Regions from separate parts of the Streptomyces akebiae genome, predicted to be linked through region 1. Evidence: riboswitches for the same ligand, from Rfam matches in the RefSeq annotation. Region 1 holds a riboswitch; each other region holds the start of a gene.
The links. A riboswitch is a leader RNA that binds a small molecule or an ion and turns the genes downstream of it on or off. The one in region 1 is predicted to bind cobalamin.

Region 1 (3,969 bases):
TGCTCTCGGTCGTCGTACGGGGGTCGTTCGTGCGGGTCGTGCGCGTTCTCGGGTCCACGTCGTGTGTGTTCTCGGCCTTCATGGGGTGATCTCCCCCAGGGCGGCGGCGAGTCGGGAGGGGTCCGCCATGGGCGCGGTGCGGGGTTCTCGGCCGGGGGCGGTACGGGAGAGCTCGTAGCCGCCGCTCCCCACCGCCACCACGTCGATCCGTTCGCCCCGGGGGTGGCCGCAGCGGCGCTCGCAGCCGGACCAGTACAGCGGGAGCCCCGCGCGGCCCGCCGCCTCCAGGCTCTCGGTCGCGTCCGCCCGTACGTCCGCCAGGGACTTCGCGCAGCCGGGCCGTCCGATACAGGCGCCGACGCGCGGCCAGGGGGAGGCGGGATCGGTGACGAGACCGGTCACCGAGAGCCGGGCGAGCGCGTCGGTCACCTGCTCCCCGCGCAGGCCCGGTGCGGGGACGACGACCCCGCGCCAAGGGGTCAGCCGCAGTTCACGGCACGGTGTCGCCGACGCGAGGGCCGTCAACTCCCGCCACTGCAGGGGGGTGAGACGACCGAGGGGCGCATGTACGGACAGGGCGTCGCCGACGGCTCCGGGGGGTGGGCCGTCGGCTCCGGCCGTGGCCGCCGCGCTCTCGGGACGAACCCGGATCGCGGCGTCGACGCCGACGGCCGCAAGTCGGTCCCGGACCGTGCCGATCAGCTCGTCCTGGAAGGGGAGTTCGGTCACGCGCCAGACCCGTGCCCCGCTCTCCCGCGCCGCCTCCAGGAACGTCTCGGCGGCGGTCAGTGCGGCCCGGGCCGCGTCCTCACCCGGGACCGACAGGCTCTCGCGGGCCGTCCCCAGACTCAGCAGAGCTCTGTCGCCCCCGGCCGCCCGGACGGTCACATCGGCGTCCAGCGCGGCCACGTCCCCCCGCCCGTCGTCGAGCGCGAACAGGAACCGGCCCGACAACCGCCGCGCCGCCTCGCTCGCGCACAGCGCGGTGTCCAGGGCGGACAGCCAGGGCCGCACGTCGCGCAGACCGCGGTCGTCGAGACCGGACAGGGGCGAGGCCACGATGTTGCGCACCCGCTCGTGCCCGGCGGACGGCAACAGCCCCGCCGCGTCCAGCGACTCGGCCAGCTCGCCCCCGCAGCCGTCGGCCAGTCCGCGCAGTTGGACATTGCCGCGGGAAGTGAGGTGAAGATCACCATCGCCGAGCCGCCGCGCCGCCTCCGCGAGCGCCTCGGCCTGGCGGACGGTCAGCACACCACCGGGCACCCGGACCCGCGCCAGCGCCCCGTCGTCCGCCGCATGCAGCCGCAGCGCCCCCGGGCAGGCGTCGCCACGGTCCCGTGTGACCGCTGTGGCCTGGGACGATGAACGCAGGGGAGGCGTGGACATGGCGGCGAGCATACCCACCGGCACAACGGACGTATCCTCCGCCCTTTTGAGGCGACCCTTACTATGCTGCTCGGTGGATCATCCGGTCCATCGACGCCACCACGGCGACAGGGGAGGAAGCCCGGTGTGAGTCCGGCGCGGTCCCGCCACTGTGAGCCCGTCCCAGGAGGGTCGGGCGAGTCAGGAACTCCCTTCCCCGTACCACTCGGCCCGCCCGAGCAGGGGAGACTCCGATCCGACACCGCCCGGGGCGCGGACCCCGAGGAAGGCCAGCAGCCGCATGCAGCCATCGTCCGGGGAGCGCTCGACGCAGCCCCGCATCCTGCTCCTGTCGACCTCCGACACCGACCTGCTCAGCGCCCGCGCGGCCGCCGGCCCGGTCCCCTACCGCTTCGCCAACCCCTCCCGCCTCGCGCTGGACGACCTCCCGGCCCTCCTCGACGGCACCGACCTGGTCGTCGTACGCCTCCTCGGCGGCATCCGGGCCTGGCAGGACGGCCTCGACCTGCTGCTCGCCGACGGCCGCCCGGTCGTCGTCCTCACCGGTGAACAGGCGCCCGACGCCCAGCTGATGGCCGCCTCCACCGTCCCGATCGGCATCGCCGCCGAGGCCCACGCCTATCTCGCGCACGGCGGCCCGGCCAACCTGGAGCAGCTGGCCCGTTTCCTCTCCGACACCGTCCTGCTCACCGGCCACGGCTTCGACGCGCCGGCGGCCGCGCCCGCCTGGGGACCGCTGTCCCGGGAGGCCAGGAACACCGACGGGCCCACCGTCGCCGTGCTCTACTACCGGGCCCACCACATGAGCGGCAACACCGCCTTCGTGGACGCCCTGTGCGGGGCGATCGAGGACCAGGGTGCCCGCGCGCTCCCGCTCTACGTGGCCTCGCTGCGGGCCCCCGAGCCCGAGCTGATCGAGGAACTGCGCGCCGCCGACGCGGTCGTCACCACCGTCCTCGCAGCCGGCGGCACCAAGCCCGCCGAGGCCTCGGCCGGCGGCGACGACGAGTCCTGGGACGCGGGCGCCCTGACCGGCCTCGACGTGCCGATCCTCCAGGCCCTGTGCCTGACCGGATCACGCGCGGCCTGGGAGGAGAACGACGAGGGCGTCTCCCCGCTCGACGCGGCCAGCCAGATCGCCGTCCCCGAGTTCGACGGCCGGCTGATCACCGTCCCGTTCTCCTTCAAGGAGATCGACGAGGACGGCCTCCCGGCCTATGTCGCCGACCCCGAGCGCGCCGCCCGCGTCGCCGGGATCGCCGTACGCCACGCACGACTTCGCCACATCGCCAACGCCGACAAGCGCCTCGCGCTCGTCCTCTCCGCCTACCCGACCAAGCACTCCCGCATCGGCAACGCGGTCGGCCTGGACACCCCCGCCAGCGCGGTCGCCCTGCTGCGGCGCCTGCGCGAGGAGGGCTACGACTTCGGGACGGAAGCCGAGGTGCCGGGCCTGGCCTCCGGCGACGGCGACGAGCTGATCCGCGCGCTGATCGAGGCGGGCGGCCACGACCAGGACTGGCTCACCGACGAGCAGCTGGCCCGCAACCCTGTCCGGATCCCGGCCGCCGACTACCGCCGCTGGTTCGCCGAACTCCCCGAGGAACTGCGCTCGGCCGTCGAGGAGCACTGGGGACCGGCGCCCGGCGAGATGTTCGTCGACCGCAGCGCCAACCCCGAGGGCGACATCGTCCTCGCGGCCCTGCGCTTCGGCAATCTGCTGATCCTCATCCAGCCGCCGCGCGGCTTCGGCGAGAACCCGATCGCGATCTACCACGACCCGGACCTCCCGCCCTCCCACCACTACCTGGCCGCCTACCGCTGGATCGCCGCCCGCGCCGACGACGGCGGGTTCGGCGCCGACGCGATGATCCACCTCGGCAAGCACGGCAACCTGGAATGGCTGCCCGGCAAGAACGCGGGCCTGTCCGCCGCCTGCGGCCCCGACGCCGCCCTCGGCGACCTCCCGCTGGTCTACCCGTTCCTGGTCAACGACCCGGGCGAGGGCACCCAGGCCAAGCGCCGCGTGCACGCCACCCTCGTCGACCACCTCGTGCCGCCGATGGCCCGCGCCGACTCCTACGGCGACATCGCGCGCCTGGAGCAACTCCTCGACGAGTACGCCCAGATCTCCTCCATGGACCCGGCGAAGCTCCCCGCGATCCGCGCCCAGATCTGGACCCTCATCCAGGCCGCCAAGCTGGACCACGACCTGGGCCTGGCGGACCGCCCGGAGGACGACGGCTTCGACGACTTCCTGCTGCACGTCGACGGCTGGCTCTGCGAGGTCAAGGACGCCCAGATCCGCGACGGTCTGCACGTCCTCGGCACCCCGCCGACCGGCGCCGACCACGTCAACCTGGTCCTCGCCGTCCTGCGCGCCCGCCAGATCTGGGGCGGCACGACCGCCCTGCCCGGCCTGCGCGAGGCCCTCGGTCTCGACGAGTCCGCCGCCACCCGCACCACCGCCGACGAGGCCGAGGAGAAGGCCCGCGCGCTGGTCCAGGCGATGGAGGACGCGGGCTGGGACCCGGCGGCCGTGCCCACGGTCGTGGCGGCGACCGTCTCCGCCGCCCACGGCGA
Region 2 (3,969 bases), 9.0 Mb from region 1:
TGCCCCTGTTCGCCGGCTGGCGCGCGCAGCCCTGCCCCGCAGACGATCCCGTCGGGGCGGCCATGCAGCGCGTCCACGTACAGCGAGAACACCGGGGTGCCTGCCATCTGGCGGCGGTGCGCGTGTACGGACTGACCGCCCAGGCGGCCATGGTCGTCAACCTCGGCGTCGAGCAGGCGGCCCACCACGGCTGGCGAGAACCGCAACCCGTCGCCGCGGCCCTGATCCCCCGACGGCGGCGCGCCGAGCAGCTCCCCGGCGAGTTGCAGGCGCCGCTCTACACCGCACCGACCGCCCGGCAACGCACCGAGTTCGCCCGGCTCGTCGACGCCTTGACCACCTCCCCCACCCCATGACGCCGACCGGCATGGCCGTCGCCCGCGCCCCGGGGGACCATGGAGCCGTGATCACCATTCATCTGAAGTACGAGATCGACGCCGACAAACTTGAGGACTTCGAAGAGTACGGGCGGCGCTGGGTTCGGCTCGTCAACCGTTTCGGCGGGACGCACCACGGCTACTTCCTGCCGAGCGAGAGCGACAGCGACATCGCCTACGCCCTGTTCTCCTTTCCCAGTCTCGCCGCGTACGAGCGGTACCGCACGGACAGCATGTCCGATCCGGAGTGCCAGGACGCGTTCGCGCTGGCCCGCGACACCCGCTGCATCAAGCGGTACGAACGCCGCTTCCTCCGGCCGCTCGACGGCTTGTCCTGAGGCCGGTGGGGCGCCCGTGTGCCGTGGTGCGGGTGGGTGGTGGGTGTTCGTGGGTGTTCACCCCGCTGTCCACTTCTCCTCGATCCGCGCGAACCGCCAGACCAGCAGGGCGACCGCCCAGGTGACGAAGAAGAGGCCGACGACCACATAGCCGACGGTGTTGAGGTCGAGGCCGGAGACCCGGTCCCAGAAGAGGCCGTGCAGGTGGGCCTTCTCGGCGACGAGGCCGAGGAGTTCGACCGTGCCGATGACGAGGGCGACGGCCACGGACAGACCCGTGACGGTGAGGTTGTAGTAGACCTTGCGGACCGGCTGGGAGAACGCCCAGCCGTAGGCGAAGTTCATGAACGTGCCGTCGACGGTGTCGAGGAGCGACATTCCGGCGGCGAACAGGACGGGCAGGCACAGGATCGCGTACCAGGGCAGCCCGGAGGCGGCGCCCGAACCGGCCAGGACCAGCAGCGCGACCTCCGTCGCCGTGTCGAAGCCGAGGCCGAAGAGCAGGCCGACGGGATACATCTGCCAGGGCCTGGTGAGGGACCTCATCAACCGCCCGAGCAGGCGGTTCATCAGGCCCCGGCTGTTCAGCCGTTCCTCCAGCGCGGCCTCGTCGAAGGTGCCCGAGCGCATCTCGCGGAACACCTTCCAGATCCCCACCAGGGCCACCAGGTTGACGAGGGCGATGGCGTACAGGAACGTCCCCGAGACGGTGGTGCCGATCCAGCCGGTCACCTCGTGCAGCGCGGAGCCGTCGTCGCGGACGGGTCCGGCGAGCGTCTTGACGCCGAGGGTGAGCAGGAAGGTGAGGACGAGCACGATCGACGAGTGGCCGAGGGAGAACCAGAAGCCGACCGACAGCGGGCGTCGCCCCTCCCCCATCAGTTTGCGGGTGGTGTTGTCGATGGCGGCGATGTGGTCGGCGTCGAAGGCGTGCCGCATGCCCAGGGTGTAGGCGGTGACACCCATACCGATGCCGAAGGTCCTGCTGCCGACGCTGTAGTGCTCGGGGGCGACGATCACCACGAGGGTGAACCAGCCGACGAGGTGCAGCGCCAGGATGAAACCGGCCATCCCGCCCAGGCCGGCCCACTCCCCGCGCGTCGTCGTGGCGCGGATCCGCCGCCATGAGAGACCGCCCGTCCCGGCGGTGGCCGAGGGGGCGGTGTCGGTACCAGGAGCCATGGGGCGTGCGCCTCTTCTTCTCTGCGTGCCTCGCGTCGCGTCGCCGCGTCCGTGCGGTCGAGGTCCTCGTGCCGCGGTCGTGCGGTCGAGCCTCCTCAGCCTTGTGCGCCATGTTGGCAGCTGCAATATCGTCGCAGTAAAGCTCCCGTCTGCTTTCGGTCAGGTCCGTTCTCTCGACGTGGCGCCGGGCGTGCGCCGGGGTGTGAGCTGTCGCACGGCGCCTGCGCGCCCCTCGCCTCCGCTTGTCAGCGTCCTTATCTGGGCACTACTGTCACCACGCCTTGGTGAACGGGAAATCCGGTGTGATGCCGGTGCGGCCCTCGCCACTGTGATCGGGAAGTCCGGCTCCGGTCCTCACGGACAGCCACTGGGTCTTCGGACCCGGGAAGGCGGAGCACGGGCGGTGTCACCCGTAAGCCAGGAGACCGGCCAAGGCGCGTCAACCATCCACGAGGTGCTGGAGAGGGTCTGCTGAGCCATGCACATAGCCGAGGGTTTCCTTCCTCCGGCGCACGCGATCGCCTGGGGCGTCGCGTCCGCGCCGTTCGTCGTCCACGGAGTCAGGGCACTCACCCGTGAGGTCAGGGAGCATCCCGAGAGCACGCTGCTGCTCGGCGCCTCGGGGGCCTTCACCTTCGTTCTGTCCGCGCTGAAGCTCCCGTCGGTCACCGGGAGTTGCTCCCACCCCACCGGCACCGGCCTCGGTGCCATCCTGTTCCGGCCGCCGATCATGGCGGTGCTCGGCACCATCACCCTGCTCTTCCAGGCACTGTTGCTCGCCCACGGCGGTCTGACCACGCTCGGCGCCAACGTCTTCTCGATGGCGATCGTCGGCCCCTGGGCGGGTTACGGTGTCTACCGGCTGCTACGACGCTTCGGCGTGCCGCTGATGGTGACGGTGTTCTTCGGCGCGTTCTTCGCCGACCTGGTCACCTACTGCGTCACCAGCGTGCAGTTGGCGCTCGCCTTCCCCGACCCGAGCAGCGGCTTCCTGGGCGCGCTCGGCAAGTTCGGCTCCATCTTCGCCGTCACCCAGATCCCGCTCGCGGTCAGCGAAGGTCTGCTCACGGTGTTGGTGATGCGTCTGCTGGTGCAGTCGAGCAAGGGCGAACTGACCCGGCTCGGCGTGCTCCTGACCGGCGGGCAGAGCCGCGCCGGGGCCGGGACGGAGACCGGGAACAAGGCGGTGGCCCGATGAAGCGGAACACGAAGATCAACGCACTGCTGCTGCTCGCCGTGGCCGCACTCGCCGTCCTGCCGCTGGCCCTCGGCCTCGGCGACCACAAGGAGGAGCCCTTCACGGGCGCCGACGGCGAGGCGGAGACGGCGATCACGGAGATAGAGCCGGACTACGAGCCGTGGTTCTCCCCTCTCTACGAACCGCCGTCCGGTGAGATCGAGTCGGCACTCTTCTCCCTCCAGGCCGCCCTCGGCGCGGGGGTCCTCGCCTACTACTTCGGCATCCACCGGGGTCGACGCCAGGGCGAGGCCCGGGCCCGGGCACTGCTCGACGCGGCCGGGGAGGCCGACACGGCTCCGGCCAAGCCGGTGGACGTGGCGGTCGCGGCGTCCACGGCGAGGGCGGCGGCCACGGCGGCGGCGAGTGCCCCGGCCGCCGCGGCGGCCTCGAAGGGCGCATCCGGCGCATCCGGCGCATCCGGCGCATCCGGCGCATCCGGCGACGAAGGCTCGTCCGGTGGCTCCGGGGAGTCCTCCGCCGGGCGGGGCTGACCCGGGTGCTGCCGATCGACGCGGCGGCGCACAGCAGTCGCTGGCGCCGCCGCCATCCCGTGGACAAGGCCGTGCTCGGTCTCGGCCTCACCGTGCTGGCGATCTCCCTGCCGCCCTGGCCCGGCGCGGCTCTGGTCCTGCTGACCGCGCTCGTGGTGCTGCTGGGCCCCGCGGGCGTGCCCGGCCGTCGGCTGTGGCGGGCCTACCGGGTGCCGTTGGGCTTCTGCGTGACCGGCGCGCTGCCGCTGCTCGTTCAGGTGGGCGGGCCGGACGGGTTCGTCACCCCGGCCGTCGGCGGGCCGGTGCATGCCGGGGAGCTGTTGCTGCGCACCTCGGCCGCC
Region 3 (3,969 bases), 2.8 Mb from region 1:
GCCCCTGGAGGACGGGACGGGTAGGGGCGGCGGGGGCGTACATCACCCGGTTACGCTGCAACGGTGACCGCTCGCCCCCCGATCGTCCTGGACAGCGACCCCGGCATCGACGACGCCGTAGCCCTCCAGTACCTGCTCGGCACCGACCTGTGGGACCTCAAGGCGTACACCTCGACCGGCGGCAACCTCCCCGCCGAAGCCACCTACACCAACGCCCGCGCCCTCGCCCGCGCCCTGCGCATCGACGCCCACGTCCCGGTCCACAGAGGCGCCGGCCGCCCCCTCTCCCGCCTCCCCTACCGCGAGGCATCCGCCTTCCACGGCCCCGCAGGCCTCGGCGACGAGACCCTCCCCGACTCGACGGCCGCCCACCCGACGGAGTCGTCCGCCCAGGCCCTGCTGCGCCTGTCGAGGGAGTACGAGGGCGAGCTGACGGTCTGCGCCACCGGCCCCCTCACCAACGTGGCCGTCGCCCTGCTGGAGGACCCGCACTTCGCCCACCGCGTCCGCAAGTTCGTGTTCATGGGCGGCGCCGCCCAGGTCCCGGGCAACTTCACCCCGGTCGCCGAGTTCAACATCTGGGCCGACCCGGACGCCGCCGAGATCGTGCTGTCCTCCGGCATCCCGTTCACCATGGTCGACCTGGACGCCTCGCACCGCTGGCTGTTCCGCCCCGATGACCTGGCCGCGCTGGAGGCCGCGGGACCCGGCACGGCCCTCGCCGCACGGCTGATGCGCACCTACATGGACGCCTACACCCGCCACGGCGGAGACGGCACCTGCCCGCTGCACGATCCGCTGGCCGTCGGCGTCTGCGGCGACGAGGCGTTCGTCGAGGCCGCCGACGGGGCCGTCGTCGTGGAGTGCGCGAGCGAGCTCACACGCGGCCAGACCGTGTTCGTGCCGACCGCAGCCCGGCGCGTCTACTACTCCGAGTCCCCCGCCCTGACCGCCCGTCTGCAGGCCACCGGCCGCGTCGCGCTGGGACCGGGCACCCGCGACTTCAGCGCGGACTTCGTGACGACGCTGCCCAGGTGGCCGGCGGCAACCTGACGCGATCCGATGGTCCGACCATCGGCGGCGCCTGTGGATAACCGCCGCCGTGCGAAGCCGCCCCTCGTGCACACTGCGACGCATGGACATCACGATCAGGCCGGTGACCCCCGAGGAGTACGCCACGCTCGGCGAGATCACCGCACAGGCCTACCTCGACGACGGACTGCTGGACTTCGGAGAGAGCGACCAGTACCTCGACGAGCTGCGGAACGTGGCGAAGCGGGCCGCCCGGGCCGACGTGCTCGTGGCGGTCGCGGAGGGGCAGGTGCTGGGCGGAGTGACCTTCGTCCCCGCGGGCGGGCCCATGGCCGACATCGCCCGCGAGGGAGAGGCCGAGATACGGATGCTCGCGGTCTCCCCGAAGGCCCGTGGGCGAGGTGTCGGCGAGGCACTCGTACGGGCCTGCCTGGAGCGCGCCCGCACCGTGGAGGGCTGTGCGCGCGTCGTGCTGTCGACCCAGCGGAGCATGCACGCGGCCCATCGCATCTACGGACGTCTGGGCTTCACTCGCACACCTGAGCGCGACTGGAACCCCCTCCCCGACCTCCTCGACCTCACGCTGATCACCTACGAGTTGACGCTCTGACACCCTGCGAAGCCGATGGCGACACAACATGTGGGGGTGACACCGCGACCCGACACTAGATGTATGCTCATGCTCGCTGTCGCCGCAGGGGAATCCGGTGTGAATCCGGAACTGTCCCGCAACGGTGTACTCGCGTGCATACGTCGTCATGTGTGCACGCCTGTTCAGTCCGAACACCTGCCGACAGTGCGCCCGGCCGTCCGGTCCGGGTGCCCTGACGTCCGGGCCTCGTGGAATGGGCCGGTGGACGCGACGCCCCCGTGCGCTCGTGTGCTGCCGCCTGCCCTCTGCAGGGCCCCAGCCGAGCGAGGGAGAGCCCCACGTGACCATCGCGCCAGCCGATCCGGTGTCAGCCGACCTGGCCGCAGCCAGGTCGGTTTCAACAGACCCGACGACGGAGACCGACGGTCCTGGTACCGCGTTGCTGCGGACCCTGACCGAGCTGACCGCCGACCTGCCCGACGCCGATCCCGGCCGGGTCGCCGCCGCCGCGCTGCGCGGCCGGTCGGTGCGTGTGTCCTCCGCCGAGATGGTCGCGGAGCTGCGTGAGCTGGCCACGGAGGCGGCCGCGGGCCTCATCTCCGAGGATCCCGCCTACTCGAAACTGGCCGCCCGGCTGTTGGCCGTCGGCATCCGTGCCGAGGCGGCCTCGCAGGGTGTCACGACGTTCACCGAGTCCATCGCCGTGGGCCACCGGGAGGGACTCGTCGCCGACCGCACGGCCGAGTTCACCCGCGCCCACGCCGAGCGCCTCGACGCCCTGATCGACCCGGCCGGGGACGACCGCTTCGGCTACTTCGGCCTGCGCACCCTGCACAGCCGCTATCTGCTCCGGCACCCCCTCACCCGCAAGGTCGTCGAGACGCCCCAGCACTTCATGCTGCGGGTCGCCGTCGGCCTCGCCGAGGACACGGGTGCCGATGCGGAGGCGGGCATCCGTGCCCTCGACGAAGTCGCCGCGCTCTACGGGCTCATGAGCCGCCTCGACTACCTCCCCTCCTCCCCCACCCTCTTCAACTCCGGTACGCGACACCCCCAGATGTCGTCCTGCTACCTCCTCGACTCCCCGCTGGACGAGCTGGACTCCATCTACGACCGCTACCACCAGGTGGCCCGCCTCTCGAAGCACGCCGGCGGCATCGGCCTGTCGTACTCCCGTATCCGCTCGCGCGGTTCGCTGATCCGGGGCACCAACGGGCACTCCAACGGCATCGTGCCGTTCCTGAAGACCCTGGACGCCTCGGTCGCCGCCGTGAACCAGGGCGGCCGGCGCAAGGGCGCGGCCGCGGTCTACCTGGAGACCTGGCACTCCGACATCGAGGAGTTCCTGGAGCTTCGTGACAACACCGGCGAGGACGCCCGGCGTACGCACAACCTGAACCTGGCGCACTGGATCCCGGACGAGTTCATGCGCCGGGTGAACGCGGACGAGCAGTGGTCGCTGTTCTCCCCGGCAGACGTACCCGAGCTGGTCGACCTGTGGGGCGAGGAGTTCGAGGCCGCGTACCGCGAGGCGGAGGCGAAGGGCCTGGCGAAGAAGACCATCGCGGCCCGTGACCTGTACGGCCGCATGATGCGCACCCTCGCGCAGACCGGCAACGGCTGGATGACCTTCAAGGACGCTGCCAACCGCACGGCGAACCAGACGGCCGAGCCGGGCCACGTCGTCCACTCCTCCAACCTCTGCACGGAGATCCTGGAGGTCACGAACGACGGGGAGACGGCGGTCTGCAACCTGGGCTCGGTGAACCTGGGCGCGTTCGTCGACCGGGCGACGGGCGACATGGACTGGGAGCGGCTGGACGCGACCGTCCGCACCGCCGTCACCTTCCTCGACCGCGTCGTCGACATCAACTTCTACCCGACCGAGCAGGCGGGCCGCTCCAACGCCAGGTGGCGCCCGGTCGGACTCGGCGCGATGGGCCTGCAGGACGTCTTCTTCCAGCTGCGTCTGCCCTTCGACTCCCCGGCTGCGAAGGCCCTGTCCACTCGGATCGCCGAGCGCGTCATGCTCGCCGCGTACGAGGCCTCCGCCGACCTCGCCGAGCGGGTCGGCCCGCTTCCGGCCTGGGAGAAGACCCGTACGGCGCGCGGTGTGCTGCACCCCGACCACTACGGTGTCGAGCCCACCTGGCCGGAGCGCTGGGCTGCCCTGCGCGAGCGCGTCGCGACGACGGGCCTGCGCAACTCCCTGCTCCTCGCCATCGCGCCGACGGCCACCATCGCCTCGATCGCCGGTGTGTACGAGTGCATCGAGCCCCAGGTGTCCAACCTGTTCAAGCGCGAGACGCTGTCCGGTGAGTTCCTCCAGGTCAACTCGTATCTGG
Region 4 (3,969 bases), 7.4 Mb from region 1:
CCAACGCCTCGGCGAGCCCCCGCTCCCGCAGCCACTCCAGTGCCCGGACCGTGCCCCGGGTCCCCGGGACGACGACCAGGTCGGCGTCGGCCAGTTCCTCGGCGCGGTCCACGAACCGCACCACGACACCGGGTTCGGCGGCGAGCGCGTCCACGTCGGTGAAGTTGGACATCAGCGGAACCGCGCACACGGCGACCCGCAGCACGTCCTCCCCGACGGGCGGCGCGACGTTCGACTCCCGGACCGTGCCCCGGAGCGAGATGCGCAGCCCGTCCTCCTCGTCGATCCCGAGCCCGTGCCGGAAGGGCAGCACCCCGTACGTCGGCCGCCCGGTGAGCCCGCGCAGCATGTCGAGCCCCGGCTCCAACAGGGAGACGTCTCCCCGGAACTTGTTGACGAGGAACCCGGCGACGAGGGCCTGGTCCTCGGGGGAGAGCAGCGCGACGGTCCCGAAGAACGACGCGAAGACACCGCCGCGGTCGATGTCGCCGACCACGAGCACGGGCAGCCCGGCGTTCCGGGCGATCCCCATGTTGACGATGTCGGTCCGCCGCAGATTGATCTCGGCCGGAGAGCCGGCCCCCTCGCAGATCACCGCGTCATACGTGCCCCGCAGCTCGGCGAGGCAGTCCAACACGACCCCGAGCAGCCGCTGTTGCCGCCCTCCGTGGTACCCGCGCGCACTCATCTCGCCCACGGGCTTGCCCAGCAGCACCACCTGACTGCTGCGTTCGCCCCCGGGCTTCAGCAGCACGGGGTTCATGAGCGCGGTGGGCTCCACCCGGCACGCCTGCGCCTGCATGGCCTGCGCCCGCCCGATCTCGGCGCCCTCCTTCGTCACGAAGGAGTTGAGCGACATGTTCTGCGCCTTGAACGGCGCGACCTTGACCCCCTGCCGCACCAGCCACCGGCAGATTCCGGCGGTGACCACGCTCTTCCCCGCGTCGGAGGTGGTCCCGGCGACCAACAGCCCGCCACTCATCCCTGCCTCCTCGACCGCAGCAGCGACACACCCGCACCGATCCCCAACGCCAGCCATCCGACCCGCCGGGACAACCGGACGGTCCGCTCGATGTCATCCACGACGACGGCGCGCCCCTCCCCATTCAGCACCGGCCGGTGCTCGACCCGCCCCCCGTACGACAGCGTGCCCCCCAACCGCACTCCGAGCGCCCCCGCGAACGACGCCTCCACGGGTCCCGCGTTGGGACTCGGGTGCCGGCCCGCGTCCGCGCGCCAGGCCCGTACCGCCCCGCGGGCATCCCCACCGCAGGCCGCGGCCAGCACCGCCGTCAGCCGGGCCCCCGGCCAGCCCACGATGTCGTCCAGCCGCGCGGAGGCCCATCCGAACCGCCGATACCGCTCCGACCGGTGTCCGACCATGGCGTCCAACGTGTTGACGGCCCGAAACCCCACCAGCCCGGGCACACCCGCCACGGCTCCCCACACGAGCGCGCCCACCACGGCGTCGGAGGTGTTCTCGGCGACGGACTCCACGACCGCCCGCGCGATCCCGTCCGGGTCGAGCGCCTGGGGATCCCGCCCGCACAGATGGGGCAGCCGGGCCCGCGCGCCCTCGACGTCCCCCGCGTCGAGCGACCGTGCGATCGCGCGAGCCTCCCGCCCGAGCGAAGTCCCCCCGACGACGGCCCAGGTGGCGGCGGCGGTCAACGCGACGGAGGCCGCACGCGACGGGCGTACGGCGGACGAGGCCAAGGCCCCGAGCGCCACGGCGCCACCCGCGCACACGGCGGTGTGCAGCGCGCCCCACCCCCGGTGGTCCCGCCACAGCACCTGCTCCACGGCGCCGGCGGCCCGCCCGAACGCGGCGACCGGATGCCCCCGGCGAGGATCGCCGAGCAGCAGATCACCGAGAAGTCCGGCGGTGGCGCCGTACGCGAAGACGCGATCGGCACGCACCGGTTCAGCCGATCGCGAGATGGGAGGAGGATCCGGTACCGGGACTCAAGCGGCAGCCGCACATGGCGATATGTCCTCACTCAGGGTGTCCACGCCCTGGTTCGACGAGACCGACGGCGAGAGTTCCTGGCTCCCGGGAGGTTCTTCCCCGGTGACAGTGGCGGGACCGCGCCGGACTCGCACCGGCTTCCTCTCCTGCCGTCGTACATGGCCCCGGCAGTCCACCACGCGCCCGGAAGACCCGTCAACTTGCTGTTGACCTGCGGCGCAGCGGTGTGCTCAGCCCCACATCGCTGAAATATGGCCAGACGCCCGAATCGGCTCTTTCTGCGCTCATCTCCACAGCGCCGGGCGGGAACACTTGAGGGAACGACATTACGAGGACTGAGCGCCGACGAGCGGCAGCGGCTGGGCACGGCGCTCGGGTCGTCGCGGTGGACGCGTGTCGGCGCGCTGACTTGTGAGGTGGAGGTCAGGGTGTTCGACAGGGAGCCCTCGGCGCGGAGTTGGATCAGGAGCAGTTATTCGGGCGAAACCAGCCTGTGCGTGGAGGCGTCGTTCGAGGAGAGGCGGGTTCTGGTGCGTGACTCGAACTCGAAGAAGAACGCTGTGCTCTCCTTCCGTCACAGCGCGTGGTGTGGTTTTCTGGCGGGGCTTGTGGACCCGGGAGCGGACGGTTCTTGAAGAACCGTTCGGGGGACGGGAGGTACACGCGATGGAAGATCGGACCAAGGGAACCGCCTCGGCGCGTGAGCGGGCATCGAGGGGCCGGCGGACGCTGTTGTCCGCCGCCGCGCCGCTGGTGCTCTTCAGCACGGTCGCCGGGGTCCTCGCCGTGGGGGTGGGTGCTCTCGCCGCCCTGCTGGTGCCGGGGACGGAGGCGCGGGGTGTCGTCTGGCTGGCGGTGACCGCCCTCCTCGCCACGGGGGCGGGCCTGTGGTGGGGGCTCACTCCGGTCACGGAGCGGCTGAGGGCCCTGGACCGGGCTCTGGTCGGGGCTCGCCCGCGGGGGCCGGAGGAGCGCTGAGGCCGACGGGCCGCGCGGCATCGGCGCGGGCGCGCAGCACCTTGCCGATGCCCGCCGCGAGCGAGGTGAGCAGAGCGGCGGCGATCGCCCCGGTGATCGCCGTGGTGAGCGGTGTCGTGGCGTCGAACCGGGTCGTGGGTACGACGCGACCGGCCACGGCGATGCTCAGCAGCAGGACGCTGGCGCAGAACGTGCCCAGTAACAGACGGGCGGACAGGAGCCGTATCTCGCCGTCGACCCGGGCACTCTCCACCCGGATGAGCGCCTCCGCCCACTCCGACTCCTGCATGGCTTAGGCCTTCAGCGTGCAGTCGTCCAGTGGGGCAGGACCGCCGGACCCCGGGGGGCCGGCCGGGGGAGGACCGTCCGGATCTCCGTCGCCCGGAACGGCGCGGCGCGCCGTCAGCCGCCTCCACCACTCTGCCAACCGAAGACCGCCATGGGCCCTCCCCCCGATTCCGCCGGGCGTCCCGGCCCGGTGCTCAGTCGTTGTCCAGGCTCTCCCGGACCGTGTCGAGGAACTCGATCATCCGGTCGCCTTCGTGCGCGTTGTCGCTGATGTCCGCGAAGCACTCCTGGTGGCGGACGGTGAGATCGAGATCCTCGCGGTTCGACAGCCCGCCGTTGGGGCCCTCCAGGTAGAGCAGGTCGTCGTCGTCCCTGAACCCGAGCAGGATGAACGGGCTGAGGGTGCTGAAGTGCGCCCCCGCCGTGAACGGCAGCAGCCGGATGCCCATCCGGGGGCGCCCGGCCAGCGCCTTCACGTGGTCCAGCTGTTGACGCATGACGCGGGGGCCGCCGATCACCCGCCGTACGGCGGCCTCGTCCAGGACGACGTCGATGCGCGGGCCCGCGTCGGAGTCGATCAGGCGTTCCTGTCGGGCGAGGCGGAGCTCCACCGACCGGCGGACGTCGGTGGGTTCCGACGTGGGGGGAGAGGAGGGCGGTGGCGTAGTCCTCGGTGTGCAGGAGGCCGGGGAGCACGATGGGGTTGTGGACGCGGATGGAGGTCGCGGCCCCCT

Region 2: another riboswitch for cobalamin. It lies ahead of K1J60_RS41900 (energy-coupling factor ABC transporter permease); the one in region 1 lies ahead of cobN (cobaltochelatase subunit CobN).
Region 3: another riboswitch for cobalamin. It lies ahead of K1J60_RS14665 (ribonucleoside-diphosphate reductase subunit alpha); the one in region 1 lies ahead of cobN (cobaltochelatase subunit CobN).
Region 4: another riboswitch for cobalamin. It lies ahead of K1J60_RS34830 (cobalamin biosynthesis protein); the one in region 1 lies ahead of cobN (cobaltochelatase subunit CobN).

What each region holds. Positions count from the first base shown of each region.
Region 1 covers NZ_CP080647.1:684,347-688,315, reverse strand. Annotated here, with positions in the region: gene cobG (precorrin-3B synthase) at 79-1,398, opposite strand; cobalamin riboswitch at 1,464-1,595, shown strand; gene cobN (cobaltochelatase subunit CobN) at 1,667-3,969, shown strand, end outside.
Region 2 covers NZ_CP080647.1:9,672,269-9,676,237, reverse strand. Annotated here, with positions in the region: gene K1J60_RS41915 (helix-turn-helix domain-containing protein) at 1-356, shown strand, start outside; gene K1J60_RS41910 (NIPSNAP family protein) at 404-715, shown strand; gene K1J60_RS41905 (Nickel transporter NicT) at 773-1,897, opposite strand; cobalamin riboswitch at 2,163-2,345, shown strand; gene K1J60_RS41900 (energy-coupling factor ABC transporter permease) at 2,376-3,095, shown strand; gene K1J60_RS41895 (energy-coupling factor ABC transporter substrate-binding protein) at 3,092-3,628, shown strand; gene cbiQ (cobalt ECF transporter T component CbiQ) at 3,634-3,969, shown strand, end outside.
Region 3 covers NZ_CP080647.1:3,440,476-3,444,444, forward strand. Annotated here, with positions in the region: gene K1J60_RS14655 (nucleoside hydrolase) at 64-1,053, shown strand; gene K1J60_RS14660 (GNAT family N-acetyltransferase) at 1,136-1,642, shown strand; cobalamin riboswitch at 1,706-1,841, shown strand; gene K1J60_RS14665 (ribonucleoside-diphosphate reductase subunit alpha) at 1,965-3,969, shown strand, end outside.
Region 4 covers NZ_CP080647.1:8,049,932-8,053,900, forward strand. Annotated here, with positions in the region: gene K1J60_RS34825 (cobyric acid synthase) at 1-982, opposite strand, end outside; gene K1J60_RS34830 (cobalamin biosynthesis protein) at 979-1,920, opposite strand; cobalamin riboswitch at 2,021-2,162, opposite strand; gene K1J60_RS46285 (DUF397 domain-containing protein) at 2,221-2,604, shown strand; gene K1J60_RS34840 (hypothetical protein) at 2,636-2,947, shown strand; gene K1J60_RS34845 (hypothetical protein) at 2,877-3,236, opposite strand; partial or broken gene K1J60_RS34850 (DUF5753 domain-containing protein) at 3,430-3,969, opposite strand, start outside.